DNA from 3 places in the Rhizobium sp. BG4 genome. Region 3 is predicted to be linked to each of the others. Evidence: predicted binding sites of a transcription regulator. Region 3 holds the regulator's gene; each other region holds the start of a gene.
What was found. Region 3 encodes PhoB, which activates phosphate uptake and scavenging genes when phosphate is short. Its sites were predicted from a motif close to TGTCATNNANCTGTCAT; they were not measured.

Region 1 (10,525 bases), 1.2 Mb from region 3:
GCACCAACTTGCCGTGGTGCTTGTGCAGCGAGGTCTCCAACGCCTCCAGCGAATGGTGCAGCCACCATGCCTGGGCAGCACCCAACGGCCCGTTGCCCGACGTTTCCGGCTCGCGGATATAAAGGGGAATAATCGGGCGGCCAGAGGCGCAGGCTTCGTGCAGCGCGTGATTGTCGTCGAGACGCAAATCCTTGCGAAACCAGAGAATAACCGGTTTTTCCGCTGCCTTCGCCAATGCTTTCGTTCCCTGTCCCGTTCTTTTGGTCTGCTACGTATCTACGGTAGGCTTGGATCAAAAGTTTCAGTTGGGAAGACAGTTTTATTCGCCTTGCCGCGCACATGAAAAAGGCCGGTGAGAACCGGCCTTTTCGCTTGGCTGTTTCGAAGATCAGTTGTCGTATTCGCGGCAGCGCTCGCTGATCGAAGCGCCGCCCTGGCCGGCGCGACTATCCACACCCTGGCCCTGACGCGGCATGTTCGGGCATTCCAGAACGCCGCGGGGCTCCGCAATGCTCTGTGTCGTTGTCGGATCGACGCGCTCGATGCGGACAGGATGGGAGCCGTTGCTGTCGTTGCTCGCGTCGGAAGAATAGAGCGGCGCATCGGGAGCCGTGGTGTCGTAAGCCGGTGCCGACTGGGCGAAGGCCGGAGCGGCGAGCCCGAGGGCGAGCAGCGAGGCTGCGGCAAATGTCTTACGCATGGAGAAACTCCTCCTTGATCTGCTTTTTCTCTAGGGGTGACAGAAACGGAACCCGCGGGCCGCGTCATTGTTCCGAACTTTCCCGCAGAGGTTTCAGGCGGCCGCAGGGCAGCGTGGTTACGCGTAAACCTTAACAGGCAAAGCCGCTGGCAGATGCGTCGGGGCGCCGCTAGGAAGCCCTCAGCCGCATGATGCAGCGCCGGGGTCTCCAATGGTCATTTCTTTTTTCGAAGCAGCGGATATGTCGTTCAAGGCAGCCTTGTCGGTCGCTGTGACGATCGGCGGCATGATGGCCGCCACCGCGATGCTGAAGACCGAGGCGACGGAGACCACGCGCCTCGACCTCTCCCGGCCGGTCCTCTGGCCGTCCGAGCCGACACGGGTGCCCGCACCGTTCCGCTTCGCCGCCAATGATCCGGCGCAGGTCGCCGCCGATGCCGGAGCCGTCTGCGTCAGCAATATCGGCCTCAGAATCGATTGCGACCTGATCAGCGCCTCGGCGCTCTGATCAAAGGCTACCGCCATCCTTGTAATAGCTTGGGTATTGCACGAATTCAGGATCGCGGCCGTCCGCGCGCTCTTGCGTGCTGTCGGCCTCGTCTGCGGGCTTCGAATAGCCGTGGCTGATCAGCCAGTCCTTGACGATGTGGCGCATCGCCCGGTCGCGGTCGGTGATGCCGAACTCCCGCATGAAGACCCGGAGCGCCTGCTCGCAACGTTCTGAAAAATCATCTGCCATAAAGTGGTAAGAGGCGAGGCGGATGATTGTTCCGAGTTTCGATGTCGTGGAAAAAAGAAGAGCCGGTTCGTGGTCGAACCGGCTCATTCAATCTGTCAGCTTATCGCTGATGAAACTGGCTCCCCGGGCCGGATTCGAACCGGCGACCTGTCGATTAACAGTCGAATGCTCTACCGCTGAGCTACCAGGGATCACCGCTTGCCGCGGTGTGAGTGGGCTAATACAAATGCTTGTTCGATTTGCCAAGCGGTTTTTTCAAAAAATGACATCTCCTTGCAATTATTGGACTTATCCCCATCTCCTGTGGATGACTGACGGGAAAAACAACACGGATAAAAAGCGCGAAAAGCGTTTCGGCATCGATCACGCGACCGGAGAACTCATTCTTGGGTCATGGCGCATACCGCTGCCGCGCTCGCGCATCGCACGCATGGCCATCGGCCTGTTGCTGATCATCTGCGGTTTGCTGGGATTTTTGCCCATCCTCGGCTTCTGGATGCTGCCGCTGGGCTTCATCGTGCTGTCGCACGACCTGCCGATCGCCCGGCGCTGGCGCCGCAGGCTGTCGCTATGGTGGCACCGGCGGGGCAGGCCCGCCGGTAACTGAGGCCTCACATCAGGCGAAGAGGCTGGCGGCCCAATAGAACAGCGCCGAGATCAGCGCTGCCGCGGGCAGGGTGACGACCCAGGCAACCACGATATTGCCGGCAAGCCCCCAGCGGACGGCCGAGACGCGCTTGGCAGCGCCGACACCGATGATCGCGCCGGTGATCGTGTGCGTCGTCGAGACTGGAATGCCGAGCCAGGTGGCGCCGAACAGCGTCAACGCGCCGCCGGTCTCGGCGCAGAAGCCCTGCATCGGATTGAGCTTGGTGATCTTCGAGCCCATCGTGTGGACGATTCGCCAGCCGCCGAAGAGCGTGCCCAGCGCCATCGCCGCCTGACAGGACAGCACCACCCATAGCGGCACATGGAAGCTGCCGCCGAGATAGCCCTGCGAATAGAGCAGCACGGCGATGATCCCCATCGTCTTCTGCGCATCATTGCCGCCGTGGCCGAGCGAATAGAGCGAGGCCGAGACAAATTGCAGGATGCGGAAGGTGCTGTCGACGGCAAAGGGCGTCTGGCGCACGAAGATCCAGGAGACCGCGAGCACCAGGAACAGTGCCAGCAGGAAGCCGATCATCGGCGACAGCACGATGGCGCCGGCCGTCTTCAACAGGCCGCCCCAGACGATCGAGCTGAAACCGACCTTGGCAAGCCCCGCGCCGACGAGGCCGCCGACCAGCGCATGCGAGGAGCTCGACGGTATACCGAAGACCCAGGTGACGATATTCCAGATGATCGCGCCCATCAGTGCCGCAAAGATCACCATCGGACTGACGATCTCAGGATTGATGATGCCGGTGCCGAGGGTCTCGGCGACATGCAGGCCGAAGAACAGGAAGGCGATGAAGTTGAAGAACGCCGCCCACAACACCGCATATTGCGGCCTGAGAACGCGTGTCGAGACGATCGTGGCGATCGAGTTCGCCGCGTCATGCAGTCCGTTCAGGAAGTCGAAGAACAGCGCGACGGCGATCAGCCCGGCAAGCAGCGGAAAGGCGAGGGTGGCATCCATCAGACGTTCTCGATCACGATGCCGCTGATTTCATTGGCGACGTCCTCGAAACGGTCGACGACCTTCTCGAGCTCGGCATAGATCTCGCTGCCGATGATATAGGCCATCGGGTTCGATGCGCCGTGGCGGCGAAAGAGATCCTTGAGGCCGAGATCGTAGAGCTCGTCGGACCGGCCCTCGACGCGCGTCACCTCTTCGGCGATCGCCGTCAGCCGCGGCGCGTTGGCGCCCATGCGGTCGAGCAACGGAACGGCCTCGGCAATCAGATGCGCTGCCTTGACGATTTCCTTGCCCATTTCCTGCATGCCCGGATCGAAGCTCTTCTGCTCGAACAGCCGGATGGTCTTGACCGTCTTGTGCATCATGTCGATCGCATCGTCGAGCGACTGGATCAGATCCTTGATGTCGCCGCGGTCGAAGGGCGTGATGAAGCTGCGGCGGACCGCGAGCAGAACGTCGCGGGTAATATCGTCGGCCTCGTTTTCGAGCGCGACAATGCGCTCGCAATGGCGCTCGGGATCGTTCCCGGCCAGAAGTTCGTTCAGCGCTTCTGCGGCGCCGACGACGGTGCGGGAATGCTGAGCGAAGAGATCGAAGAATCGGTCTTCGCGCGGAAGAAGTTTGCGAAACCAGCTTAACATGGTGACCCCGTGGATGCTTGAGTTGTCACGCAACTGTCACAAATGGGGTTCTGTTGCAATAAAAGCTGGCCGGGAAGGGCCGCAGCCTCGGGCTTTTCCACGCGTTTACGGCTGAGATCACACAGGCCGCCACAGCTGTCACACTCTCAATGAAGATCGAGCGTCAGCTGCCTGTTCTTGATCTGCGGCAGCGGCAGGCCGATCTCGATCTTGCCGAAAACCCGCCTGCGGCGTTCCTCGTCCTTCTCCCGTTCCGCCCGGCTGGCGGCGACGGTCGCGAGGGCATTTGCGATAACCTGCTCGGCATGCGTCATAAGAACCTCCGTCGTTTGTTCCTATTTTGTTCTCGTGAATGCAAATGTCAAGAGCTTCACTCACCGAAGTAAAAAACCGGATCGCGCGTCAATTCGCCATTGCCGAGATGGCCGTACAAATCCCTGCCGAGAATCCAGTAGGTGATCTTCTGCGTCGCAAGAGAAAAGACATAGTCGCCATCCACCCAATGCTCGGCCTTGCTGCCGCCGATCGGGAAGAGAAACTTGCCGGCTTGATAGAGAACGGCCTTTTCGGATCGATGATCGAAAATATATCGTGTTTTCGCCATGTGTTATCCTGCCGCTATACGCAAGATACAACGTCACATGGGATTTTAGATCTGTCTATATTATCAGAAGTTGAGGATTGGTCTATTCACAAATAAGATAAGCCTAAAACAGCATTATCCCAAAAATGGGCAATACGATCCCGCGCGATGAAATCATCGCGATTATATTCGGAATCATTCAAGCGGGGATTGTTTGAAGTTGGAGGCCTCGCCCGGAATTGAACCGGGGTACAAGGATTTGCAGTCCTCTGCGTCACCACTCCGCCACGAGGCCATCCGTGAACGACTTGTTCAGTGGTGGCGCGGATTTAGAATGATCCAAAGGAAACCGCAAGAGGTGTTTTCCGAAAAAAATCGGGCGGTCATCCGGCCGTCGCATTCAATGCGCTTGATCATTCGGCGAATCCGCTCATTATCCTTATATGAGGAATATCTCAAAACCCTTTGTCACCAGGGATGATCCGGACCGGCACATACGCTGTCAGGATGCGCTGCAGTATGCGTTCCGCGATCTGATCGAGGCCGCGGTTGAGGCCGGGTGGAGCGAGCAGGAAGCCGTTGATGCCGTCGGCGAACTGGTCGAGGGACATATTCAGGACCTCATGGCGCGCGCCGATTCCGCCGCTCTCATGGCGCTTCTGAAGACGATGCGCTGATTCTGCCCGCCGCCGGTCGGCGAGCGCAGGCTCTCAATTCACGCTTCTGAGCGAGGGAAGGGGCGAAATGCCGCCGGTGATCACACCGGGCGTGCTCGACGCAATCAGCGGAATGCAGAGAATGATGACGATGAGCCCGCCGATGAAGCAGGCGCCAAGCATCAGGGATCTGTTCATGCGGGCTCCGTCTCTGCCTTTGTTTTTTAGCTTATGCTGTACAAAGCTGACGGATTCCTGAAGGCTGCAATCAGCGCTTCGGGCCGGATTTCAGGTAGAGATAGCTGCCGGCGGCGAAAAAGATCAGCGTAAAGCCCGGCCAGGCCACGAACACGGTCGTGTAACCGCAAGCGCCTTCGAAGCAATCTCCGAGCGTTCCCGCCACGGATAGCCGCAAGGACAGCACGCCCGCGAGGATGACGCTCGCGGCGGCGATCAGCAGCAGAATGAAAATCGTAAAACCCGTGCTTCGCATTCAAACCTAAAGAGCGGGCCGTCTGATTCCTGCCTGCTGCGCTGTGTTTATCTTCAACTCGTCCGGCTGTTGACGAGCCCGCAGCAAAGTACGCCGACGAGCGCCACAGCGATGAAAAGGTCGAAGAACGTCAAATGTACGAAAAAGGCAGACATAGCCTGCTCCTCCTCATTTCCTCCGGTTGCAATAATACCACAGGGGAAAGCTTTGTTCCACTTCGGAGTTCAGAAAGCGCTCCTGCACCGCAAAGGCGGCCGATATGCCGCAAGGATTCTTGCCGCAGGCGCGAACGGAGCCTTGAAAGCATCCGAACCCGGGATTAAGAGACGGAACACATGGCCGCGGTAACCGGGCGAGAGGATACGATGGATTTCGAAGCAGCACGCGTAAAGATGGTCGACAACCAGATCCGTACGACGGACGTGACGTCCCATTCCGTGTTGAGCGCGTTCCTCACGGTTCCGCGCGAGGCGTTCGTTCCCGAGAAGGCCAAGGTTCTGGCCTATATCGATAACGATGTCGAAATCTGTCCCGGCCGCTTCCTGATGGAAGCTTCGCCGCTCGCCAAGCTGCTGCAGCTTGCCGCGATCACCAAGGAAGACACGGTTCTCGAAGTCGGCTGCGGCACGGGTTATACCTCGGCGCTGCTGTCGCTGACCGCAGGCTCCGTCGTCGCGCTCGAATCCGACGCATCGCTTGCCGAGCAGGCCAAGGCCAATCTCTCCGGCTATGCGAATGTGTCGGTCGTTGCAGGCGATCTCGCCAAGGGCCACACGGCTGGCGCCCCCTACGATCTGATCTTCGTCAACGGTTCCGTCGAGGAAGTTCCGGCTTCGCTTCTCGGCCAGCTCGCCGAAGGCGGCCGTCTCGTCACCGTCGAAGGCTACGGCAATGCGGCCCGCGCCAAGGTCTTCGTTTCGGAGCGCGGCGCGGTTTCCGAAAACGTCTTCTTCAACGCTTCGGTTAAGCCGCTTCCAGGCTTTGCCAAGCTTCGCGAATTCGTATTCTGAGCCTTTCCTAAAGGGCTTTTTCGATGCGGGCGCCACGGGCGCCCGTTTCTGTTTCCAGGCTTCATTTGCTGCCCGCCAGTTCATCCAACAAAACTGTGCATGGACGCATTCATTTGATTCGCGATGATTTTTTTCGCGTCTGGGTATTCTACTGTCTGGGTGATTCGGATGCCCACTCCATGCAATCCGATCGTTGCTTTAAGCTTAACGGGGATAGATATGGCTCAGCCAAGCGTAGCGCGTGAACCGTCCATGGAAGAGATCCTGGCGTCGATCCGCCAGATCATCGAGAGCAATGAGCCGGGCGCCGGCAAGGCCATTTCCCCGTCTCTGCCTCCGGTTTACGGTGACGATGCCGAGGATGAAGGTCACGATTCCAACATCCACCTGACGGTCGATGACACCTACGCCAATGTCGAATTCCCCGAGCCGGTGCTGACGCAGGATCCCCGCTTTGTTGCCGCCAATTCGGCTGGCACCCGCGAGGCCGAGCAGCCGGCGCGCGCCATGTCGCTCGCCGATGTCGCCGCCCGCGTCCGCGCCGCTTCCGAGCGCCTGCCGGCCCAGCCGCCGCGCGAATTGCCGCCGGTCTTCCGTCAACCGGAACCCGTTGCCGCACCTGTTGCCGAGGAAATCCGCCGTCCGGTCGAGCCGGTCGCCGCTGCACCGGTTGTTGCGCCGCTGCCGGCGCCGAAGCCTGCTCCGGTTGTTGCCGAAGTTCAGCCTGCCGAGCCCGAGCCGCTGCCGCAGGCCGTGGAATCCGAGATCGAGCCGGTTGCCGAGCCGCAGGCGTCGATGGCGCCTGAAGCCCCGGTTGCTCCGGCACCCGTTGCGCAAGCACCGGTTCCCTCCTTCCTGCCGCAGGTTCTCGAAGAAGCCCAGGCGCTGATCTCGCAGGATGCCAGCCTCCAGGTTGCGCGCTCCTTCGAAGAGCTGGCGTTGGCGATCGACGGCGCCGAGCGCCGCTCTCTCGACGAGATCGCCGAGGACATGCTGCGCCCGATGCTGCGCGAATGGCTCGACGACAATCTGCCGACGCTGGTCGAGCGCCTCGTGCGCGAGGAAATCGAGCGCGTGGCGCGCGGTCCGCGCCGCTAACCGGAAACGCCTTTTGCCGAATGCGCCGCTCCGGTCTCCGGGGCGGCTTTTTTATTGACTTGCCTGCAGCCATCCTATTTACAAACCCGCATCCTAAAACCCCGAAGTTTGGTCATAAAATGCTCGACAAGACCTATGATTCCGCCGCAGTCGAACCGAAAATCGCTGCGAAATGGGACGAAGCCGATGCCTTCCGTGCCGGTGCCAACAAGAAGCCTGGTGCCGAAACGTTCACGATCGTGATCCCGCCGCCGAACGTGACGGGATCCCTGCACATGGGCCACGCGCTCAACAACACGCTGCAGGACGTCATGATCCGGTTCGAGCGCATGCGCGGCAAGGACGTGCTCTGGCAGCCAGGCATGGACCATGCCGGTATCGCCACGCAGATGGTTGTCGAGCGCAAGCTGATGGAACAGCAGCTTCCCGGCCGCCGCGAAATGGGCCGCGACGCCTTCATCGACAAGGTCTGGGAATGGAAGGCTGAATCGGGCGGCCTGATCTTCAACCAGCTGAAGCGCCTTGGCGCTTCCTGCGACTGGTCGCGCGAGCGCTTTACGATGGACGAGGGCCTTTCGGCAGCCGTTCTTGAAGTCTTCGTAACGCTTTACAAGGAAGGCCTGATCTACAAGGACAAGCGTCTGGTCAACTGGGATCCGAAGCTTCTGACGGCGATTTCCGACATGGAAGTCGAGCAGATCGAAGTGAAGGGCAATCTCTGGCACCTGCGCTATCCGCTGGAAGAGGGCGTCACCTACCAGCATCCGGTTGCTTTCGATGAAGAGGGCAAGCCGACCGAATTCGAAACGCGCGACTATCTCGTCGTAGCCACGACCCGCCCGGAAACCATGCTCGGCGACACCGGCGTTGCCGTCAATCCTGACGATGACCGCTACAAGTCGATCGTCGGCAAGCATGTCATCCTGCCGATCGTCGGCCGCAAGATCCCGATCGTTGCTGACAGCTACGCCGATCCGACGGCGGGCACCGGTGCGGTCAAGCTGACGCCGGCGCATGACTTCAACGACTTCGACGTCGCCAAGCGCACCGGCCTGCGTGCCATCAACGTCCTGAACGTCGATGCCTCCGTTAATATCAAGGACAACGAGGATTTCCTCGAAGGCCTTGATCATCCGGCGGCACTTCATGGCGCATGGGACCGTCTCGAAGGCCAGGACCGTTTCACTGCCCGCAAGATCATCGTCGAAATCTTCGAGGAAGCCGGCCTGCTCGACAAGATCGAGCCGCATACGCACATGGTGCCCCATGGCGACCGTGGCGGCGTGCCGATCGAGCCGCGCCTGACGGAACAGTGGTGGGTCGACAACAAGACGCTCGCCAAGCCGGCGATCGCCTCGGTTCGCGAGGGCCGCACCAAGTTCGTCCCGAAGAACTGGGAAAACACCTATTTCCAGTGGATGGAAAACATTCAGCCCTGGTGCATTTCCCGCCAGCTCTGGTGGGGTCACCAGATTCCGGCCTGGTATGGCCCGGATGGTCAGGTCTTCGTCGAGAAGACCGAGGAAGAGGCGCTCGAGGCCGCGATCCAGCATTACCTCGCCCATGAAGGCCCGTGGAAGGCCTGGGTGCAGGACAAGATCGAGAACTTCCAGCCGGGTGAAATCCTGACGCGCGACGAAGACGTGCTCGACACCTGGTTCTCGTCGGCGCTCTGGCCGTTCTCGACGCTCGGCTGGCCCGAGAAGACCCCGGAGCTCGCCCGCTACTACCCGACCAACGTTCTGGTCACCGGCTTCGACATCATTCCCTTCTGGGTCGTCCGCATGATGCAGATGGGTCTGCATTTCATGAAGGACGCCGACGGCAATCCGGTCGAGCCGTTCCACACGGTCTATATCCACGCTCTGGTTCGCGACAAGAACGGCCAGAAGATGTCGAAGTCGAAGGGCAACGTCATCGATCCGCTGGAACTGATCGACGAATACGGCGCCGACGCGCTGCGCTTCACGCTCGCCATCATGGCGGCGCAGGGACGCGACGTGAAGCTCGATCCCGCGCGCATCGCCGGCTATCGCAACTTTGGCACCAAGCTCTGGAACGCCACGCGCTTTGCCGAGATGAACGGCGCCAAGAGCGATCCGAATTTTGCGCCTGAAGGCGTCAAGCTGACGATCAACCGCTGGATTCTGACGGAACTTGCCCGTGCGGAACGTGACGTAACGGAAGCCATCGAAGCCTACCGCTTCAATGATGCTGCGGGCGCGCTATACCGCTTCGTCTGGAACCAGGTCTGCGACTGGTATCTCGAACTGCTGAAGCCGGTATTCAGCGGCGAAGACGAGGCCGCCAAGAAGGAAGCACAGGCCTGCAGCGCCTATATTCTCGAAGAGATTTACAAGCTGCTGCATCCGTTCATGCCCTTCATGACTGAAGAGCTCTGGGCCCATACGGCCGGCGAAGGCGCGGAGCGCGATACGCTCGTCTGCCATGCCGACTGGCCCGCGCCGTCCTTCTCGGATGATGCTGCAGCCGATGAGATCAACTGGCTGATCGACCTCGTTTCGGGAATCCGCTCGGTCCGAGCAGAGATGAACGTTCCGCCGTCGGCAACTGCACCGCTGGTCTTCGTCAGCGCCAATGCCGAGACCAAGGAACGCCTGTCGCGTCACGACGCGGCGATCAAGCGCCTGGCGCGTGTCGAAAGTGTCTCGCTCGCCGACGCCGCCCCGAAGGGCGCAGCCCAGATCGTCATCGGCGAGGCAACGGCCTGCCTGCCGCTCGGCTCGCTGATCGATCTCTCCGCGGAAAAGGCCCGCCTCGAAAAGGCGATTGCCAAGACCGAGGGCGAGATGTCCCGCGTCAAGGGCAAGCTCTCCAACGAGAAGTTCGTCGCCAACGCCAATCCTGAAGTGGTGGAGGCCGAGCGCGAGCGTCTCGCGGAATTCGAGAGCCAGATGGCCAGCCTGAAAGTAGCGCTTGCAAGGGTGATCGAGGCCTGATCCACTCTTGGTAGCAAACTATTC
Region 2 (10,525 bases), 940 kb from region 3:
AAGCCGCCGGACGGCTGGTGAACCATGATGCGGGAGTTCGGCGTTGCGAAGCGCATATCCTTGTCGCCGGCGCAGAGCAGCAGCGAGCCCATGGAAGCGGCCTGACCGATGCAAAGCGTCGAGACGGCAGGCTTGATGAACTGCATCGTGTCGTAGATCGCCATGCCGGCGGTGACGACGCCACCCGGCGAATTGATGTAAAGGGCGATTTCCTTCTTCGGGTTTTCGGCCTCGAGGAAGAGAAGCTGGGCGCAGACGAGCGTCGCCATGTGATCCTCGACAGGACCCGTCAGGAAGATGATGCGTTCCTTGAGCAGGCGGGAATAGATGTCGTAGGAGCGTTCACCGCGATTGGTCTGTTCTACAACCATCGGCACGAGGGCCATAGCGGTATCGACTGGATTTCTCATGTGCGTCCTTTGTCAACGTCTTGCCGGCAGGGCCGGGAATCAAAGAAAATGCCTTACCCCTACATAGAGTGTCCCTGCCCTCTACTTCAAGACACGCATAAGGATAACGTTAAGAAGCAAGCGGGCGGTGGATAAGGCTTTCCCCTGCGATGTAGCTCCTATCTCCGAATTGCCTCTTAACGGCGAGAGACTGCAGGCCGCCAGCACAGCTTTTCTCGGCGACAGGATGAAGCAAAGCTTAATCCATCCGCAGGTGCTTTCGGACGTTCACGCTTTGGAAACGCTAACCGAGAATATCGCCGGCAGGCCCGCATCGAATTAATCAACTGGCGAGCTTTGGCGAATGACTATGCCCCGGATTTTGATGGGGTATTGCCGTGTTTAATATTGCTACAGGATTGGCGATCTGGTGCTCGGAAGCGATGACGCTCGCGTTGCTGCTGTTCATGGCCTGGCGCCACAACACGCGCAATCGTGCCTATCTCATCTGGGCGCTCGGCTTCCTGTTGAACGGCGCGGGTTTTGCCATGGTGGCGCTGCGCGGACAAATCCCCAACATTTTGTCGATCGAAGCCGGAAATGCCGTGGCGCTTGCCGGCCAGAGCGCCTGGGTCGCCGGTTTCATGGTGCTCGACCGCCGCAAAATCGAGTGGTGGGCGCTGCTGCCGCCGGCCGTTTGGCTCGCCGGCGTGTTCCTGCCCTGGGTCGCATCCGACTACGGCAACCGCGTCATTCTCTATAACCTCGCCTCGGCAACGGGCGCGACCGGCCTTGCCATGGCGGTTGCCACAGGCAATGTCAGGGGCGAGCGCACGCGCAGCAAGCTTGCCGCGATCTTCGTCGTCCAGGGCGTCCTCTGCTTCTCCGTGGCGCTGATGATGGCACTGACCTTGCCAACCGACGCGCAAGCGACCAATTACGGCGGTGCGGCGGCCATGGCGAGCGCCTTCCTGCTGACGATCGCCTTCGCGCTCACCTGCCGCATGATCATGGAACGCTCTGAAAGGCATTTGCGCGTGTTGAGCCTCACGGATTCACTGACCGGCGTCTGGAACCGCCGCGGCCTGTTTGCCCGCTTCGACGCCATCCAGGAAAAGGCGTTTGACGAGAAGCGCCAGGTCGCCGTCCTGCTGTTCGACCTCGACCATTTCAAACGCGTCAACGACCGCTTCGGCCATCAGGCGGGCGACGCCGTACTCTCCGCCTTTGCGCTGACGGCGCGCCAGTTCGTGCCGCACAATGTCTTCGGCCGTATGGGCGGCGAAGAGTTCGCGGCCTTTGCGACCGTTGCCGACCAGACCGAAGCGGAAGCGCTGGCGGAATCGATCCGCGCCGAATTCTGCCGCCTGCCGATCGCCACCGGCGAGGCGATCGTGCCTGCAACCGTCAGCATCGGCGTTGCCATTTCTTCGGCAATCGAAGCCAATGTCGACAAGATGATCTCCGCCGCCGACCGGGCGCTCTATGCCGCCAAGGGCGCCGGGCGCAATTGCAGCGTCATCTTCGGCGAACAGGAAACCGCAGCCCCTGCCCCGGCGCAGATGGACCAGAATGCCGGCGAACTCGTTCCTACCGTCGACGACCAGGTCGAGGCGCTGCGCCGCATGGGATCGCTCTCCCGCGCCGGTTGACGCGCGAGCCTCCCTCACGTCTTTTCGAGGCTTGGCAAATCCGCTAAGCCTCGGATCATGATGATAGCACCCTTCCTTTCGATCGATCCCGATACCCGCCGCGTCTCTCTCGACAGCAGCGATCCTGCTTTCTACGGCAACCCGAACGCCGTCTATTCGGCGCTCCACCAGCATTGTCCGACCTTCTACTGGGAACAGCAGAAGCAGTGGTTCTTCACCGGCTACGACCATGTGAACAGCCTGCTGCGCGACCGCCGTTTCGGCCGCCAGATCCTGCATATCGCGACCCGCGAAGAGCTCGGCCTGCCGAAGCCCGACCAGCATGTGGCAAATTTCGATCTCGCCGAGCGGTATTCGCTTCTGGAGCTAGAGCCGCCGGAGCACACGCGGCTGCGCACGCTCGTCAACCGCGCCTTCGTTTCCCGCCATGTCGAGCGGATGAAACCGGAGCTCGAAGAGCTCGCCAACCGGCTGATCGACGACTTCCAGGACAAGGGCGAAGTCGAGCTGCTCTCGGCCTTCGCCGACATCATCCCGGTGACGATGATCGCCCGGATGATCGGCATCCCCGAGGAGATGGGGCCGCAGCTTCTCGACTGGTCGCACGCCTATATCCGCATGTATCTCTTCGGCCGCACCCGCGAAGACGAGGACGGCGCCGAGAAGGCCGCCAAGGAATTTTCCGATTACCTGAAGACGGTGATCGCCGAGCGCCGCGCCAATCCGCGCGACGATCTGCTCAGCCACATGATCCATACGGAGCATAAGGGTCAGTTCCTCACCGAGGACGAGCTGATCTCGACGACCATAGTGCTGCTCAATGCCGGTCACGAGGCGACCGTTCACCAGATCGGCAACTCGGTGCGGGTCATCCTTGATAACGGCTGCGATCCCGCCCTCCTCTTCAAGGACGAACCGACAACGGAGCGGACCGTCGAGGAAACGCTGCGCATCTGCGCGCCCGTTCACATCTTCCAGCGCTGGGCGCTCGAGCCCGTCGAGATCGACGGCATCTCCTTCAAGCGCGGCGACAAGGTGAGCCTCATCCTGGCGGCCGCCAATCTCGACCCGGCGAAGTTCACCGATCCCCTCACCTTCAAGCCGGATCGCAACGAAGCCCCCAACCTCTCCTTCGGCGCCGGCATCCATTTCTGCATCGGCGCGCCGCTGGCGCGTCTCGAGCTCAACATCGTCCTGCCGATCCTCTTCAAGCGCCTGCCGGGTCTCCGGATGGCGAAGGTTCCGGAGGTCAAGGACGTCTACCACTTCCACGGGCTGGAGAGGCTCGATCTGGCGTGGTGAGCTCAGCGCTTATCCGCAATCTCCCCAAAGCCGCCGATTTCGCGCAGGAGCTTGCGGTATATGGCACTCGGGTAGTCGGCGGCCGAGCGGACCGGCATGGCGAAGGCGCCTGGGCCGCCAATGACCTCGCGGTGGAAATAGGAGAACAGAGCTTCCGGCGAGAGCGGCGGCTCGTCATCGTCGTGCTCGCCGCGGGCGCTGATGACGAGAGCGTTGATGGTCATGCCGCCGGCGATCAGTTCTCTTCGCACCGGCTCGACATCGCGGCCGATGCTGTTGACGCCGTCGCTGGAGATGTTGACGACGAGGCGTTCGGGCGCGTAGCCGCTCTGGCGTAGAAGCGACGCCGAATAGGAGAGCGCCTCGCTGATCGAGGTGCCGCGGCGCAGTTTCGTCGGGGAATTCTCCGCAAGCCGCAGCGAGAACATCCAGCAGTCGGCCTCGTCCTTCAGCAGCGTCCATGGGATGATCATGCGCTGACCATGGTCGCCACCCCATTCGAAATAGGCAACGGCGATGCGGCCATATTTCCCGCGGCCGATCGCGTCGATGATCTCGGGCTGGCGGAAGGCGGCGACGAAACCCTCCTGCTGCATCGCCTTTTCGCGCGGATCCATCGATGTCGAGACGTCGGCGGCAATCACCAGCGCCAGATCGATCCTTTCGCTGGCAGCGGCGTCCGATGTCATGCAGATCGAAAGCAGAACTCCTGCGACGGCTCCATGCAGAAGCCATCGGCGCATCATTGTCCGAACCATGGTGCCCCCCGCGCGGCATGCCGCTAGCGATGCGGCCGTCTTATCGAAAGCACCATCGGCTGTACATTAGCACATTTGGATACGCCTATATGGATATAACCGAGCGGTTGCGGCGTCAGCCGTAACGACCGGTGATATAGTCCTCGGTGCGCTTGTTCTTCGGTGCCTGGAAGATCTGCGAGGTCGGGCCGTATTCGACGAGTTCGCCGAGATACATGAAGGCTGTGTTGTCGGAGATGCGGCTCGCCTGCTGCATGTTGTGCGTGACGATGACGATGGTGAAATCGGTCTTCAGCTGCGACACCAGTTCCTCGACCTTGGCGGTAGAGATCGGGTCGAGCGCCGAGGTCGGCTCGTCGAGCAGCAGCACTTCCGGGCGAAGGGCGACGGCGCGGGCGATGCAGAGACGCTGCTGCTGGCCGCCGGAAAGGCCGAGGCCGCTGCCCTTCAGCTTGTCCTTCACTTCGTCCCAGAGGGCTGCCTGGCGCAGCGCCTGCTCGACGCGGACGTCCATGTCGGCCCTGCCGAGGCGTTCGTGGTGGCGGATGCCGTAGGCGATGTTGTCGTAGATCGACATCGGGAACGGCACCGGCTTCTGGAACACCATGCCGACGCGGGCGCGCAGCTCGTTCATCGAATAGCGCGGGTCGAGGATGTTCTCGCCGTCGAGCTTGACCGTGCCGGTGGCGCGCATCTTCGGATAGAGCATGTAGATGCGGTTGAGGATGCGCAGCAGCGTGGACTTGCCGCAGCCGGAGGGGCCGATCAGCGCCGAGACCTGACGTTCGGGGAAATTGAGGCTGACGCTGCGGATGGCATGGGCATCGCCGTAGTAGAAGTTGACGTCTTCAAGGGTGAGCTTGTCGTTAGCCATCGGCGTCGCGGTCCTGCGGGTGTCTAATGTGGAGGAAGATTGCAGCATCATTTGCCACCTTTGCGGTTCAGAACGGCGCGGGAACCCACGCTGAGCAGCAGCACGATTGCGGTCATGACGAAGGCGCCGGCCCAGGCGAGCACATGCCATTCGTCATAGGGGCTCATCGCATATTGGAAGATGACGACCGGGATGTTGGCCATCGGCTCGGACATGTCCGTGCTCCAATACTGGTTGTTGAGCGCGGTGAAGAGCAGCGGTGCCGTCTCGCCGGAGATGCGGGCGACAGCGAGCAGGATGCCGGTCAGAATACCGGCGGACGCTGCGCGATAGAGCACGGCGACGGTGACCTTCCAGCGCGGAATGCCGAGCGAGAGTGCAGCCTCGCGCATGACGTCTGGCACCAGCCGCAGCATCTCGTCGGTGGTACGCACGACCACCGGCAGGAAGATGAAGGCGAGCGCGATGCCGCCGGCATAGCCGGAAAAGTGGCCGGTCTGGCGCACGACGAGCTCGTAGACGAACAGGCCGATGATGATCGACGGCGCCGACAGCAGGATGTCGTTCATGAAGCGGATGATATCGCCGATCTTCTTGCCGCGGCTGAATTCGGCGAGATATGTGCCGGCCAGCACGCCGACCGGCGTGCCGATGATGACAGCGAGAACCACCATCATCAGGCTGCCCATGAAGGCATTGGCAAGACCGCCGTCTTCGCCCGGCGGCGGGGTCATTTCGGTGATGAGCTTCGGGCTCAGCGCCGAGAGGCCGTTGATCAGCGTCGTCCAGAGGATCCAGATCAGGAAGATGAGGCCGAGGCCGGTGGCGGCGACGCAAAGCGTCAGCGCGATGGCGCTCTTGATCTGGCGGCTGCGATAAAGGGAGGAGGAAACGCTCATGTTACTCGCCTCTCTGCTTTGCCATGCGCAGCAGCATCAGCTTTGCAGCCGCAAGGACGATGAAGGTGACGACAAAGAGGATGAAGCCAAGCGCGATCAGCGACGACAGATAGATGTCGGTATCGGCTTCGGTGAATTCGTTGGCGATGGCGGCGGCGATCGAGTTGCCGGGCTCCATCAGCGAGATCGCGATGTTGTGCGTATTGCCGAGCACGAAGGTGACGGCCATGGTTTCGCCGAGCGCACGGCCGAGGCCAAGGAAGATGCCGCCGACGACGGCGGTGCGGGTGTGCGGGATGACGATATCGCGCACCACTTCCCAGCGGGTCGAACCCAGCGCATAGGCCGATTCCTTCAGCTGCGCGGGTACGACGAGGAAGACGTCGCGCATGACCGAAGAAATATAGGGAATGATCATGATCGCCAGCACGATGCCTGACGTCAGCATGCCGATACCCATCGGAGCGCCGGAGAACAGCAGACCGATGCCGGGGATCGGCCCAAGCCAGTCGATCAGCGCCGGCTGGACATAATCGGACATGAAGGGGGCGAAGGTGAAAAGGCCCCACATGCCGTAGATGATCGAGGGAATGCCGGCGAGCAGCTCGATGGCGCCGCCGATCGGTCCGCGCAGCCAGCGCGGCGCGACTTCGGTGACGAAGACGGCAATGCCAAGGCTGATGGGAACGCCGATCAGCATCGCCAGCGCAGAGGTGACCAGCGTGCCGTAAATCGGCACCAGACCGGCAAAGTGCTGGGCGACGGGATCCCATTCGGTGCCGGTGATGAAACCGAAGCCGAAGGTGCGGAAGGCCAGAAGCCCGCCCCATGCCATGGAGATTGCAGCGGCCAGAAGGGCTGCGAGAACGAATAGGCCGCAGCCCATCACGATCCAGAAGAAAATGCGGTCGCCGGTGGCGCCATCGCGGCGCTTCACCTCCGGCCCAACGGCCGGCAGCGATGCCAGTGCTTCGCTCATATCTATACTCGACTTGCTTTTGAGGGGGCTTCAAAGCAATCGGGGCAGAGAGAAACGCTCCCTGCCCCGGCATTCACGGAGGACTTAGCCCTTGAAGGACGCGGTCCAGTAATCTTCGATCTGCTTGACCAGGCTGGCCGGCAGCGGAACGTAGTCGAGGGAAGAGGCTTCCTTCTGACCGTTCTCAAGCGCCCACTTGAAGAAGGCGAAGGCGGCCTTGGAGCGCTCGGCGTCCTTCGGCTGCTTGTACATGATCGCCCAGGTGGTTGCGGTGATCGGCCAGGCCTTTTCGCCCGGAGCGTTGGTCATGATCAGGTAGAAGTCCTGAGCCTTGCCCCATTCGGCGCTGGCAGCAGCAGCCGAGAAGCTGTCTGCATTCGGCTTCGGATACTGGCCGGCAGCGTTCTCCACGAGAACGTAGGGCAGCTTGTTCTGCAGGGCGTAGGCGTATTCGACGTAGCCGATCGAATCCTTGACGCGGGTGACGTAGGCAGCAACGCCTTCGTTGCCCTTGCCGCCGATACCGACCGGCCAGTTGACGGCGGTGCCTTCACCGACCTTGGACTTCCAGTCCGGGTTGACCTTGGAGAAGAAGTTCGTCCAGTTGAACGAGGTGCCCGAGCCGTCCGAGCGGTGAACGACGGCGATCTGGCTGTCGGGCAGCTTGAGGCCCGGGTTCAGGTCGGCGATGGCCTTGTCATTCCACTTGGTGACGTTGCCGAGGTAGATGTCGGCGAGAACCTTGCCCGAGAGCTTGAGTTCGCCGGACTTGATGCCCTTGACGTTGATGACGGGAACGATGCCGCCGACGACGACCGGGAACTCGCCGAAGCCACCGGCCGAAAGGTCTTCAGGCTTCATCGGAGCGTCGGAAGCGCCGAAATCGACCGTTGCAGCCTTGATCTGGGCGATACCGCCGCCCGAGCCGATCGACTGGTAGTTCAGCTTGTCGCCGGTCTGCTTGTTGTAGTCCGCAGACCACTTGGACAGAACCGGATAGACGAAGGTCGAACCAGCGCCGGTGATGTCGGCGGCAGAAGCGGAGACTGCGAAAGCCGCAGCCAGGCCGGCGCCGAGGCAGGCCGAAAGAAGTTTCTTGGTGAGCATTATGGTCTCTTCCCTGAATGGAACGAACAATCGACGAGACCGGCGCCATGGAGGGGGTATCCATTGGCAAGGGCGCTGAAATTTCCCGTCGCAAAGGCGGGCTAGGCGCTGCACATTACAGTTTGATGACAGTTCTGCGACAGTTCGGAGTCAGCCTGTCAGGACACACACGGCGTGCAAAGATGTTCGATCACTAAATCAAGGATTTAGCCGTTAAAGCCATGTAAACATTACAAAAAGTTAATGTCCGGCTGCGTTGGTTTGACGCAGCCGGACATATCGGATGCCGTCAGGCGACGCCGTAGCGGGCTGCCGGCTTGTCATGAGAGAGGTTCGGAGCAAGTGCTGCGCGCGCCGCGTCAAACGCATTCCAGTCAGCAGCATCGGGCAGTGACGGGATCGTGACTAGCTCACCCCGGTCGAAGCCGGCAAGCGATGCCTCGACCATATCGCCGGCATCCATCACCATCGACGGCGGCAGCTGCTCAAGCGAGCGGCCGCTGCGCTCGAAGATTTCGGTGCGCGTCAAGCCGGGCAGAACGGCCTGTACCTTGACGCCTTTGCCCGCAATCTCGGCATTGATCGCCTGCGTCAGATTGAGAACGAAGGCCTTGGTGCCGCTGTAGACGCCGTTGAAGCGCTCGGCGAGCAAGGCCACGACCGATGCGATGTTGATGATGCCGCCCCTGCCCCGCGCCGCGAAGGTCTGGGCTGCAGCAATGCCGAGACGGTTCACGGCGACGACATTGAGCTCGATCATCGTCTCAAGATAGTCGATGTCATCTTCGAGCAGCGTTCCCCGTGCGCCGATCCCGGCATTGTTGACAAGGAGAGTGATCGACGCATCCTCGCGCAACCGCTTCTCGACCTTGCGCACATCGTCGCGGCTGGTCAGGTCGGCAGCAAGCACTTCGGCCTCGATCCCATGCTCCGCCTTCAGCTTCCCAGCAAGCGCGGAGAGCCGGCCGGCATCGCGCGCGACGAGCAGCAGATCATAGCCGCGCTTGGCGAGGCGATCGGCATAAGTGGCGCCGATGCCAGAAGACGCTCCCGTGATGAGAGCGGTACCGAGAGAAGAGCGGGACATGAGGCAATCCTTTCCATCATTGGATTTAGTGGTATATGCCACTATATTGAGACGAGACGGATTATCCGCAAGAGCAGCCGCGAGATTTTTTAACGCCGATGTTGACGGCAGAGGGCCGAAGCGCGGATACCGGCGCAAGGAGAATGGCGATGAGTGATCAGAACACGCGTTTCGAGAGCTGGCAGGTCTGCAGCAACAGCGCGATCCGCCGTGCCACGCGCCAGCTCGGCCAGCTCTTCGACGAGGTGCTGGCGCCGAGCGGCCTGAAGGGTACGCAGCATACGCTGCTGACGCAGATCCATATGAGCGGCAATCCCTCGCTGAAATTCCTGGCCGACAGCATGGTCATGGACCTTTCGGCGCTCGGCCATACGCTGAAGCCGCTGATCCGCGACGGCCTGGTGGAACTCGTGCCCGACACGAAGGACCGGCGCGTCAAGCGCGTGACGCTGACCGCTTCTGGCCTCGCAAAATGGGAAGAAGCCCACCGCCTCTGGCAGGACGCCCGCCAGCGCTTCGACCATAACTTTGGCCCCGAAGCTGCCCAGGAACTGCGCAACGCCCTCAATCTGATCTCGTCCGATACTTTCGCGGACAGTTTCCGGCAGTGAGGGTTAGAGCCAGGTGTAGCCGCCCCGGCTCTGGGGACTGCAAGTGATCTCCGGACGGGAGGATATGTCCGGACTGTTGAAGCGGCTCTCCCGCTTGAAGGTCCAGCTGCCGTAGGACCAGTTGAGGACCCTGCGCCCGTCGGGATCATCGATGACCAGAATGGCATGGTTGCGAAGATATAGCGCTCCCCCACCATGCTGCGTTACCGGCTGTTCGCGCAATGTCAGTATCGACAGGTCAAGAGTATTGCGGACAGGCTCCCCGCCGGACTGAATGCAGTAAGAACGGCCTGCGGCAATTTCGACCGCTGACCGGTGCACTGCGGCTGCGGTGCCCGCGGTAACGAGGCCGATCGTCACGAAAGCCAGAAAGCCGACGGCGCAGATCCGTTTGAGAAACGCATCCGGCCACGCGAGCCTTCGATAAGCGGCAGCGCAGGCCAGCGCTATCGCGGCAACCATAGTGATGGCGATCATACCTGACATGCGCGCCAGCAGGCCGAACCAGATCAGGAATATCGCCGGCAAAATCGCAGCAAAGAGAATGGCCGCCAGCCAATCGCTTGCATTGGAATACCGCGTGAGCGCGGCCTCGCCTGCAGAGTAAGCAGACCTCACGGAACCGGACCGGGTTTTGCGGGCGGCGACAGCACGGACAGCGAGCGGAACGGAAAAGACCAGCAGCGATGCGGATGTCAGAACAATCGCCAAAGCGACATCGAGGCCCATCCGGTCATCGAAACGCGAGGCTGTCCAGACCCGGTAGTTCACGCAGGCAAGAACGACAGCCAGCAGCCAGAAGACCTTCTCCCAATGGCGATCGAGGCGTAGGGCGAGCCATCCCAGCGCCGCCAAAGGCACGACTGC
Region 3 (10,525 bases):
AACGGTCGAAGAGCACGAATTCACCGGCCGTTGGAAACTGCGCGATATAGCGCTGGAAATACCACTGCCCGAGCTCGCGGTCGTTCGGCTTGGCGAGCGCGACGACACGCGCAAGGCGGGGGTTCATCTTGCCGGAGGAGGCCGAGATCGCGCCGCCCTTGCCGGCCGCATCGCGTCCCTCGAACACCGCCATGACGCGCTTGCCGGTCGCCTGCAGCCAGAACTGCACCTTGACGAGCTCCACCTGAAGCTTATCGAGGTCTTCGAGATACTCTTCTTCCTTCAGCTTCTTCTTGTAGGGAAAGTCGCCGGATTCGAGTGCCTTTTCGTCGATCCAGGCAGGCAGCACCGGATCGTCCACATCGAAGACGCGCTTCTTGCCTCTGATATCCAGTTCGACTGCGCGGCTCTCGACATCTTCGGCCATCATTTCCTCCCGGCGCTTCGGCTTCTGAGCAGGCGATCATATTTCGCGTTAAAAATCAAATTGCTCGCCGCGGTATGAAAATAGTTGTGTGTTTCCACTGCGGCTTTTTCGCTTGGTGGAAGCAGTCGAAAACTTCTGTCATGAATCACGGCTATCAGGCAAAGTTTGAAGCAATGATTGCGACTGAAAGCCGGGCGAGGGGCAAGTGGAAGAGGAAATGCCGTGGACATCGGGGCTGATGGCCCGCATCAGGCAGGAACGCCCCGTGCTTCTCGCCGCTCTGGTCATCGGGCTGGTGGCGCTGGTCTCGGGGATGAACAAATGGGGCGTGCTGGCGCTTGTCATCCTGATGCTGCTGGTCGTCGTCATGAATGCCGAACCGGCAGTGCAGGCCAAGCTTGCCGAAATTCCTGAGCCTGAGCCGGAAGCGCCGAAGAGCCGCTTGCCTGAAGTGGCCGCCACGCTTGCCGGGCTCGATATCCCCGTCATGGTTCTCTCCGGCGATGCCTCGGTGCTGTTCCAGAACCGCGCGGCCGAAAAGGCCTTCGGCGAGATGATCATCGGTGCGCATCTTTCGGCGCGCCTGCGCTCGCCCGGCATTCTCGACATGGTGCGCGAAACGATCGCCACCAATGCGCCGAACCAGATCGAGCATTCCGAGCGGCTTCCTTCCGAACGGGTCTATATCGTCCGCAGCGCCCCGATCGATCTCGGCGAGGGGGAGGGTGGCGAGCGTTTCTTCATGCTCTCCTTCCGCGATATCTCGGAAGTCCGCCGCATCGACCGTATGCGCTCGGATTTCGTCGCCAATGCCAGCCACGAGCTGCGCACGCCGCTCGCCTCGCTGCGCGGCTTCATCGAGACTATCCAAGGTCCGGCCAAGAACGATGCCAAGGCGCAGGAACGCTTCCTTGGCATCATGTTCGACCAGACGACCCGCATGAGCCGTCTCGTGGACGATTTGCTGTCGCTGTCGCGGCTTGAGTTGAAGTCGCATATCGCGCCCGATGAAAAGGTCGATCTCGTGCCGCTGCTCGGCCATGTCCGGGATTCCCTGCAGCCGCTGGCGAAGGATGTCGGCGTCGAGATCAATCTCAATCTGCCGGAAGGCCGGGCGGAGGTGTTGGGTGACCGCGACGAACTGGTGCAGGTCTTCGAAAACCTGATCGAGAACGCCTGCAAATACGGCCAGGAAGGCAAGACGGTCGACGTCTCGATCAAGAACGGCCAGGGCCAGCCTGTCGAAGTCACCGTCGCGGACCGCGGACCCGGCATCCCCGCCGAGCATGTGCCGCGCCTTACCGAGCGCTTCTACCGCGTCAATATCGAGGACAGCCGCTCGAAAAAGGGCACCGGTCTGGGGCTTGCCATCGTCAAGCATATCCTAACCCGCCATCGTGCACGGCTGATCGTTAAGTCCGAGGTTGGCAAGGGAACGGCCTTTACCGTGCGGTTTTGACATAAAGCCGCAACACACCCATTACATCGAAAAATTTTATCTATGAATTTCAGTATTTTAGACTGTCACAAATGTTTCATCAAAGTGACATAAAAGCTCTGTGCATCAGGGGCTAAAGAGTGGCTGCCGATGAAAAAAGGCAATGCGAGGGCCCTGGGGGGCCTGCCCACACAAAGCCCAATGCCGGGAGATTTTTCTGATGAACACGCTTAAACTCACCGTTGCCGCTCTCGCCGCAACCGTTGCTTTTGCAGGCGCTGCAGCCGCTCGCGACCAGATCCAGGTTGCCGGCTCGTCCACCGTTCTGCCTTACGCCAAGATCGTTGCCGAGTCCTTCGGCGAAACCTTCACCAACTTCAAGACGCCGGTTGTTGAATCCGGCGGCACGGGCGCTGGCCTCAAGGAATTCTGCAAGGGCGTCGGCGAAGACACGATCGACGTTGCCAACGCTTCGCGTCCGATCAACAAGAACGAAATGGAAGCCTGCAAGGCTGCGGGCGTAACGGACATCCAGGAAGTCAAGATCGGTTATGATGGTATCGTCTTCGCAACCGACGCTTCCAACCCCGACGTCGCTTACGTTCCGGAAGACCTCTACAAGGCTCTGGCCGCTCAGGTCGTCGTTGACGGCAAGCTCGTTGCCAACCCCTACAAGAAGTGGTCGGAAGTCAACCCGAAGCTCCCGGCTGTTGATATCGCTGCCTACATCCCGGGCGAAAAGCACGGCACCCGCGAAGTCTTCGAACTGAACGTTCTCGCTGCAGGCTGCAAGGCTTCGGGCGCTCAGGAAGTTATCGCCAAGGAAATCACCGACAAGGCTGCTCAGGCCAAGGCTTGTGTTGCAGTCCGTAAGGACGGCGCTGCAGTCGACATCGACGGCGACTATCCGGAAACGCTGGCACGCATCGCTGCCAACAAGACCGGCGTTGGCGTCTTCGGTCTCTCCTTCTACGAAAACAACGCTGACAAGCTCAAGGTCGCGACCATGAGCGGCATCGTTCCGTCGACCGAGACCATCTCGAACGGCACCTACCCGGTTTCCCGCCCGCTGTTCTTCTACGTCAAGAAGGCACATCTCGGCGCCGTCCCGGGCCTGAAGGAATACGTCAACTTCTTCGTATCCGACCAGATGATCGGCCCTGACAGCCCGCTCGTCGAATACGGCCTGGTTGCTGCTCCGGACGCCGAGCGCGAAGAAATCCGCAAGGCCGTCGAAGCCGAAAAGACCATGTAATGCATAAGCCGGCGCGGCATCAGGGGGTGCCGCGCCGGTTTTCTAATGACAGTACCCTTGCCGCTGCATGGCAAGGTTTTGAGTTTGTCCATGATTGGGAAGCTGTGCGGGGACATCGCCGCATATGCTCTTGGGGCTGAGCGCCTGGGGACGTAAAGAATGAGCACATCCATTATACTCTTGTGTCTCGTGGTGTTCGGCGCGCTGGCCTATGTGGCCGCCCGCAGCCGTGCCACGGCGCTTGCCGGGGGCAAGTCTTCCGCGCTGCATTCGCGGCCGGGTTACTACGGCGCCTATGCCGCCATCTGGGCCGTCCTTCCGGCCCTCGTCGTTCTCTGTGTCTGGCTCGCCGCCAGCCCGGGCATCATCGAATCCACCGTCCGCAACGCCTTCCCTGAAGATGTGAAGGCCAAGAGTGCTGCCGAGCAGGACTTGAGCTACAGCATGGTCGCCACTATCGGCCGCGGGTTCAATCTGCTGACGGCTGACGAGCTCACCGCGCTCGGTGCCGACACCAAGGCCGTCCAGGCCAAGCTCAACGAAAAGGGCGTTCCGCTCGCCGGCGAGCCGCAGCCCTACATGCTGGACGCCGCCAAGCTGCTGAACGCCGAAAGCGCTGGCAGCCGCCTGATCATGAGCGCCATCGTGCTGGTGCTTGCCGTTGCCGGTGCGCTCTATGCGCTGCGCGGCATCACGCCCCGCTTCCGCGCCCGTAACCGCGTCGAGCGCGTCATGCTCTGGGGTCTGCTCCTGGCATCCTCGATCGCCATTCTGACGACGATCGGCATCGTTCTGTCGATGCTGTCGGAAGCCCTGCGCTTCTTCGCCAGCGTCCCACCGCTCGAATTCTTCTTCGGCACCGTCTGGGATCCGCGCTTTGCCGGCGCCGGCAGCTCGTCGGAAGGCCAGTTCGGTCTCATCCCGCTGCTGCTCGGCACGCTCTATATCGGCTTCGTCGCCATGCTGGTCGCCGTTCCGGTCGGCCTGTTTGCGGCGATCTACATGGCCGAATATGCCTCGCCGAAGCTTCGCTCGCTGGCAAAGCCGCTGCTCGAAGTTCTGGCCGGTATCCCGACCATCGTCTACGGCTTCTTCGCCCTCGTCACCGTCGGCCCGTTCCTGCGCGATCTTTCCTCGCAGGTCAGCGGCCTCCTGACGGGCAACTACACGAACTTCATCCAGGCACAGAGCGTTCTGACCGCCGGTATCGTCATGGGCATCATGCTGATCCCATACGTCTCCTCGCTGTCGGACGACATCATCACCGCCGTGCCACGTGCCCTGCGTGACGGTTCGCTCGGCCTCGGTGCCACGCGCTCCGAAACCATCAAGAAGGTAGTGCTTCCCGCTGCTCTCCCGGGCATCGTCGGCGCACTGCTGATGACCGCCTCGCGCGCCATCGGCGAAACCATGATCGTCGTGCTTGCAGCCGGTGTTGCCGCCCGCATGCAGATCAATCCGTTCGAGCCGATGACCACTGTGACCGTCAAGATCGTCAACCAGCTGACGGGTGACCTTGAATTCACCTCGCCGCAGACGCTCGTCGCCTTCGCGCTCGGCATCACGCTCTTCCTGATCACGCTTTGCCTCAATATCTACGCGCTCTACATCGTGCGCAAATACCGGGAGCAGTACGAATGACGAATATCGCTTCTCCGGTTTCCGGCACTCTCGTATCCAAGGCGCCTGCGCGCCGGGACATCGGCATCAAGCGCCGCTATGCCGCCGAACGCCGCTTCCAGGCCTATGGCATTGCCGCAATCTCCTTCGGCTTGATCTTCCTGGTCATCCTGCTGTCGACGGTCATCCGTCAGGGCTACACGGCCTTCCAGCAGACCGCGATCTCGCTGCCGATCGAGTTCACCGAAAAGACGATCGATCCGAGCAACAAGCGCGCGACCGATCCGTCCGTCCTGATCGCCGCCAATTACGGCGCCCTGCTGCGTGACGCCATCGTCAAGCAGCTCAACATCAACGCATCGAGCCGTCCCGACGTGCGCGATGCCTCGGCGATGCTCTCCAAGGGCGCTCCGATCCAGCTGCGCGACATGGTCGTCGCCGACCCGTCGATCATCGGCAAGACGATCAACGTCACGGTTCTGGCCGACGCCAATGTCGACAGCGCCAACAAGGGCCAGATCGATCTGAGCGTCGATGAGAAGAACCGCAAGGTCAACGACAAGCAGGTTGGCTGGATGAACGAACTGAAGTCGAGCGGCGCTCTCTTCAAGCAGTTCAACACGGGCCTCTTCGTCAACGGCAATTCCAGCCGTCCTGAAGCCGCCGGCCTCGGCGTTGCCCTCATCGGCTCGCTCTATCTGATGGCGATCGTTCTTGTGCTGTCGCTGCCGATCGGTGTCGCCGCCTCGATCTATCTCGAGGAATTCGCACCGAAGAACCGGCTGACGGATCTCATCGAGGTCAACATCAACAACCTGGCTGCGGTTCCCTCGATCGTCTACGGTCTGCTCGGTCTCTCAGTGTTCATCAACTTCATGGGCATGCCGCGCTCGGCCTCGCTGGTCGGCGGTCTGGTGCTCACGCTGATGACGCTGCCGACGATCATCATCGCGACGCGTGCGGCTCTTCGCGCCGTCCCGCCGTCGATCCGCGCGGCCGCTCTCGGTCTCGGCGCCTCGAAGATGCAGATGGTGTTCCACCATGTGCTGCCGCTCGCCATGCCGGGCATCCTGACCGGCACCATCATCGGCCTGGCGCACGCGCTCGGCGAAACCGCGCCGCTCTTGCTGATCGGCATGGTCGCCTTCGTCGCCAATGCACCGGCCACGCCTCTCGACCCGTCCACGGCGCTCCCCGTCCAGGTCTACATGTGGGCCAACGAAGCCGAACGCGCCTTCGTCGAACGTACGTCGGGTGCCATCATCGTCCTTCTCCTGTTCCTGATCGTCATGAACCTAGGAGCCATCCTCTTGCGCCGTCGCTTTGAGCGCCGCTGGTAAACGGAGTAAAACCCAATGAACATGTTGACAGAAGCAGCAGTTGAAAAGGCTCTGGACCAGAAGATGAACAGCATTCCCTACAAGATGATCGGCCAGGACGTTTCCGTCTATTACGGCGAAAAGCGCGCCCTCTTCGACGTCAAGCTGAACATCCGCGAAAACACCGTTACGGCGCTCATCGGCCCGTCCGGCTGCGGCAAGTCCACCTTCCTGCGCAGCCTGAACCGCATGAACGACACGATCGACAATTGCCGCGTCACCGGCAAGATCACGCTCGATGGCGACGATATCTACGATCCGGATATCGACGTGGTCGAACTGCGCGCCCGCGTCGGCATGGTGTTCCAGAAGCCGAACCCGTTCCCAAAGTCGATCTATGAGAACGTCGCTTACGGCCCGCGCATCCATGGTCTCGCCAAGACCAAGGCCGACATGGACCAGATCGTCGAGACCAGCCTGCAGCGCGCCGGCCTCTGGAACGAGGTCAAGGACCGCGTTCATGAATCCGGCACCGGCCTCTCCGGTGGTCAGCAGCAGCGCCTCTGCATCGCCCGCGCTGTTGCAGTCTCGCCAGAAGTCATCCTGATGGACGAGCCGTGCTCGGCACTCGACCCGATCGCCACCGCAAAGGTCGAGGAACTGATCCACGAGCTGCGCGAAGCCTACACGATCGTCATCGTCACGCACTCCATGCAGCAGGCCGCCCGCGTTTCGCAGCGCACGGCCATGTTCCACCTCGGCAACCTCGTCGAGGAGAACGACACCGACAAGATGTTCACCAATCCGGACGATCCGCGCACCCAGGATTATATCATGGGCCGCTTCGGCTGATCTTTGGCGTCACGACCCCCGATAGACACTCAAGGACTTTCCCCATGGCATCGACACATATTTTTTCTGCGTATGACGAAGACCTGAAGTTCCTCTCGCGCCGCATTTCCGAAATGGGCGGCCTGGCCGAGCAGATGGTTTCCGACGCTGTCCGCGCCCTCGTCAACGGCGACGCGGCGCTGGCGCAGAAGGTCATCTCCGACGACGTGATCCTCGATCACGCCGAGCGCGAGATCAACGACAAGGCGATCGTCACCATCGCCCGCCGCCAGCCGATGGCGTCGGACCTGCGCGAGATCATGGGTTCGATCCGCATCGCCGCAGACCTCGAGCGCGTCGGCGACCTCGGCAAGAACACCGCAAAGCGCGTCATCGCCGTGCAGAGCACCGGCGTTCCGCGCAAGCTCGCCCGTGGCCTGGAGCATCTCTCCGAGCTCGCGCTCGTCCAGCTGAAGGAGGTGCTCGACGTCTACACGACGCGCGCTGCCGACAAGGCGAAGTCGATCCGCGAGCGCGACGAGGAAATCGACGCGATGTACACGTCGCTGTTCCGCGAGCTCCTGACCTACATGATGGAAGATCCGCGCAACATCACCAGCTGCACGCATCTGCTCTTCTGCGCCAAGAACATCGAGCGCATCGGCGACCACGCCACGAACATTGCTGAAACCATCTACTACATGGCGACCGGCGCTCAGCCGGAAGGCGAGCGTCCGAAGGACGACACCGCCAACACCGTCGGCGCGGTAACGGAATAATCATCCGGACCGGGCCTCAGGAGACAGAATAGAATGATCCCGAGAGTTGCAGTCGTTGAAGACGAAGAAGCACTGAGCGTGCTTCTTCGCTACAATCTCGAAGCCGAAGGTTTCGAAGTCGATACCATCCTGCGCGGCGACGAGGCGGAAATCCGCCTTCAGGAGCGCACGCCGGACCTTCTTATCCTCGATTGGATGCTGCCTGGCGTATCAGGCATCGAGCTCTGCCGCCGGCTGCGCATGCGCCCGGAAACCGAGCGCTTGCCGATCATCATGCTGACGGCGCGCGGTGAAGAGAGTGAGCGCGTCCGCGGCCTGTCGACCGGCGCCGACGACTATGTCGTCAAGCCGTTCTCGACGCCCGAGCTCGTTGCCCGCGTCAAGGCGATGCTGCGCCGCGCCAAGCCGGAAGTTCTCTCGACCGTGCTGAAGTGCGGCGATATCGAACTCGACCGCGAAACGCACCGCGTTCACCGCAAGACCCGCGAAGTCCGTCTCGGACCGACCGAGTTCCGCCTCCTGGAGTTTCTGATGTCGTCGCCGGGCCGCGTCTTCTCGCGCTCGCAACTGCTCGACGGCGTCTGGGGTCACGACATCTATGTCGACGAGCGTACCGTCGACGTCCATGTCGGCCGCCTGCGCAAGGCGCTCAACTTCTCGAACATGCAGGATGTCATCCGCACCGTCCGCGGTGCCGGTTATTCCATGGAAGCCTGAGTGATCAAGGAGGCTACGGCCTCCTGACAAGCAGATACAAAAAAACGGGCCGAAAGGCCCGTTTTTCGTTTGTCTTTACCCGGCTCAGTTTGCCCGGGCTGCGGCCCTGCGGCGATCATTGACCGGCTGGTAAGCCAGGCGCTGGTGATAGGTGCAGTAGGGCGAAGAATCCGGGCTTTCGCAGCCGCAGAAATGGAAATCGTCCTTCAGCGGATCGCCGACCGGCCACTTGCAGGTACGCTCGGTCAGTTCCGTCAGGCCGAGACGGCGCGAGATCGGCACGACAACGTTGGAAGCCGGACGATATTCCATCTCCTCCATGACGTCGATTTCGATCTCTTCCTTCAGCATCGTTGCGCCCTGCGGGCGGGCAACGGTGCGGGTCGTCATGCGCGATGCATAGTTCGGAGCGCGCGGTGCCGAAGTCGTGCGCTTCGGAGCTCGTGCCGCCGTCGCATTGCCGCCGGCCTTGGCACGGCCCGGCAGTGCCAGACGGTGAACCTTGCCGATAACGGCATTCCGGCTCACGCCTCCAAGTTGCGCCGCGATCTGGCTCGCGCTCAACCCTTCGGACCACAGTTTCTTGAGTTTCTCGACCCGCTCGTCTGTCCAGTTCATGCCCTGTGTCTCCGCCGTTTAAGCGTTGTGAAGGCAGAATCCTTCACCGTTTGCCCCGGATGAATCCGACACAAGAAACGCTTGACTAATTTTGGTGACTAGTTCCGCCGCATGCAGTCTAGTAATTGAGTTTTAACCTAGTGTGAGGCTGACTCCGTGACAAGAGTCGCGGGAATCCGGATGAATCGAATTTCAAGTTTTCCCCAACTTGCTTCCCCACAGAGTCATTTCTGCAACATTAGCTGTTGATGAAACGCGACATCGCTTGAGCGTCACCCAGAAGCCACGAAAGCCGTAGTTTTGTTGACATTGCAGTGCGAAAAGTAAATAGTGCACAGCGCCGCCGAGAGGCGGCATTTTTAATTTTTCGGACCTGGTTTTTTAGCCGGAGTCCGGTTGCCCATAACGCTGACAGGAGACCGCGCCATGGCTGAAGCCGCGCCGCTATATGATACCTATTCTCGTGCCCCTCTGCGGTTCGAGCGAGGTGAGGGCGTCTGGCTGATTACCGAGACCGGCGAGCGATATCTGGATTTTGGCGCGGGCGTTGCCGTGACCTCCGTTGGCCACAGCCATCCTCACGTTGTCGATGCGCTGAAGGCGCAGGCCGAGAAGGTCTGGCACCTCTCCAATATCTATGAGATCCCCGGTCAGGAAAAGCTCGCCAGGCGGCTGACGGAAGCGACTTTCGCCGACAAGGTGTTCTTCACCAATTCGGGTGCGGAAGCCCTGGAATGCGCGATCAAGACCGCGCGCCGCTACCAGTATTCGAAGGGCCATCCGGAGCGCTTCCATATCATCACCTTCGAAGGCGCCTTCCATGGCCGTACGCTGGCGACGATCGCCGCCGGCGGCCAGGAGAAGTATCTCGAAGGCTTCGGTCCGAAGACCCCCGGTTTCGACCAGGTGCCTTTCGGCGATGTCGAAGCCGTCCGCGCGGCGATCACCGACGCGACGGCAGCCATTCTGATCGAGCCCGTACAGGGCGAGGGCGGTATCCGCCCAGCGACCGTCGAGTTCATGAAGGCGCTGCGCCAGCTTTGCGATGAGCATGGCCTGCTGCTGATCCTCGACGAAGTCCAGACCGGCGTTGGCCGTACCGGCAAGTTCTTCGCCTATGAATGGTCCGGCGTTAGCCCCGACATCATGGCTGTTGCCAAGGGCATCGGCGGCGGTTTCCCGCTCGGAGCCTGCCTTGCAACGGCTGACGCGGCCTCCGGCATGAAGGCCGGCACACATGGCTCGACCTATGGCGGCAATCCGCTCGCCATGGCCGTTGGCAGTGCCGTTCTCGATATCGTGCTCGCCGATGGCTTCCTGCAGCACGTCCGCGACGTGTCGCTGGTCTTCCGCCAGGGCCTGGCGTCGCTGAAGGATCGCTATCCTGACGTGATCGAGGATATCCGCGGCGAAGGCCTGCTGCTCGGCATCAAGGCCGTCGTTCCCTCGAGCGAACTCCTGGCTGCGATCCGTAGCGCGCATCTGCTGGGTGTCCCGGCGGGCGATAACGTCATCCGTCTC

Region 1: a site for PhoB is predicted at 3,725-3,741, ahead of F2982_RS00935 (DUF47 domain-containing protein). Genes of this name have one in related genera too.
Region 2: a site for PhoB is predicted at 8,075-8,091, ahead of pstS (phosphate ABC transporter substrate-binding protein PstS). Genes of this name have one in related genera too.

What each region holds. Positions count from the first base shown of each region.
Region 1 covers NZ_CP044125.1:172,747-183,271, reverse strand. The annotation lists gene F2982_RS00970 (deoxyribodipyrimidine photo-lyase) at 1-235, opposite strand, end outside; gene F2982_RS00965 (hypothetical protein) at 389-700, opposite strand; gene F2982_RS00960 (hypothetical protein) at 912-1,208, shown strand; gene F2982_RS00955 (hypothetical protein) at 1,209-1,526, opposite strand; tRNA gene F2982_RS00950 (tRNA-Asn) at 1,556-1,630, opposite strand; gene F2982_RS00945 (hypothetical protein) at 1,747-2,046, shown strand; gene F2982_RS00940 (inorganic phosphate transporter) at 2,056-3,060, opposite strand; gene F2982_RS00935 (DUF47 domain-containing protein) at 3,060-3,701, opposite strand; gene F2982_RS00930 (hypothetical protein) at 3,848-4,015, opposite strand; gene F2982_RS00925 (hypothetical protein) at 4,072-4,305, opposite strand; tRNA gene F2982_RS00920 (tRNA-Cys) at 4,506-4,579, opposite strand; gene F2982_RS00915 (hypothetical protein) at 4,740-4,895, opposite strand; gene F2982_RS00910 (hypothetical protein) at 4,995-5,138, opposite strand; gene F2982_RS00905 (hypothetical protein) at 5,209-5,433, opposite strand; gene F2982_RS00900 (protein-L-isoaspartate O-methyltransferase) at 5,799-6,443, shown strand; gene F2982_RS00895 (DUF2497 domain-containing protein) at 6,663-7,541, shown strand; gene F2982_RS00890 (valine--tRNA ligase) at 7,661-10,501, shown strand.
Region 2 covers NZ_CP044125.1:386,392-396,916, forward strand. The annotation lists gene clpP (ATP-dependent Clp endopeptidase proteolytic subunit ClpP) at 1-410, opposite strand, end outside; gene F2982_RS02100 (GGDEF domain-containing protein) at 788-2,041, shown strand; gene F2982_RS02105 (cytochrome P450) at 2,099-3,343, shown strand; gene F2982_RS02110 (DUF1194 domain-containing protein) at 3,346-4,101, opposite strand; gene pstB (phosphate ABC transporter ATP-binding protein PstB) at 4,217-5,026, opposite strand; gene pstA (phosphate ABC transporter permease PstA) at 5,023-5,874, opposite strand; gene pstC (phosphate ABC transporter permease subunit PstC) at 5,876-6,853, opposite strand; gene pstS (phosphate ABC transporter substrate-binding protein PstS) at 6,938-7,960, opposite strand; gene F2982_RS02135 (SDR family oxidoreductase) at 8,250-9,047, opposite strand; gene F2982_RS02140 (MarR family transcriptional regulator) at 9,197-9,658, shown strand; gene F2982_RS02145 (hypothetical protein) at 9,662-10,525, opposite strand, start outside.
Region 3 covers NZ_CP044125.1:1,326,026-1,336,550, reverse strand. The annotation lists gene ppk2 (polyphosphate kinase 2) at 1-427, opposite strand, end outside; gene phoR (phosphate regulon sensor histidine kinase PhoR) at 666-1,886, shown strand; gene F2982_RS06990 (substrate-binding domain-containing protein) at 2,086-3,120, shown strand; gene pstC (phosphate ABC transporter permease subunit PstC) at 3,280-4,761, shown strand; gene pstA (phosphate ABC transporter permease PstA) at 4,758-6,080, shown strand; gene pstB (phosphate ABC transporter ATP-binding protein PstB) at 6,096-6,911, shown strand; gene phoU (phosphate signaling complex protein PhoU) at 6,956-7,669, shown strand; gene phoB (phosphate regulon transcriptional regulator PhoB) at 7,703-8,386, shown strand; gene F2982_RS06960 (GcrA family cell cycle regulator) at 8,471-9,004, opposite strand; gene F2982_RS06955 (aspartate aminotransferase family protein) at 9,431-10,525, shown strand, end outside.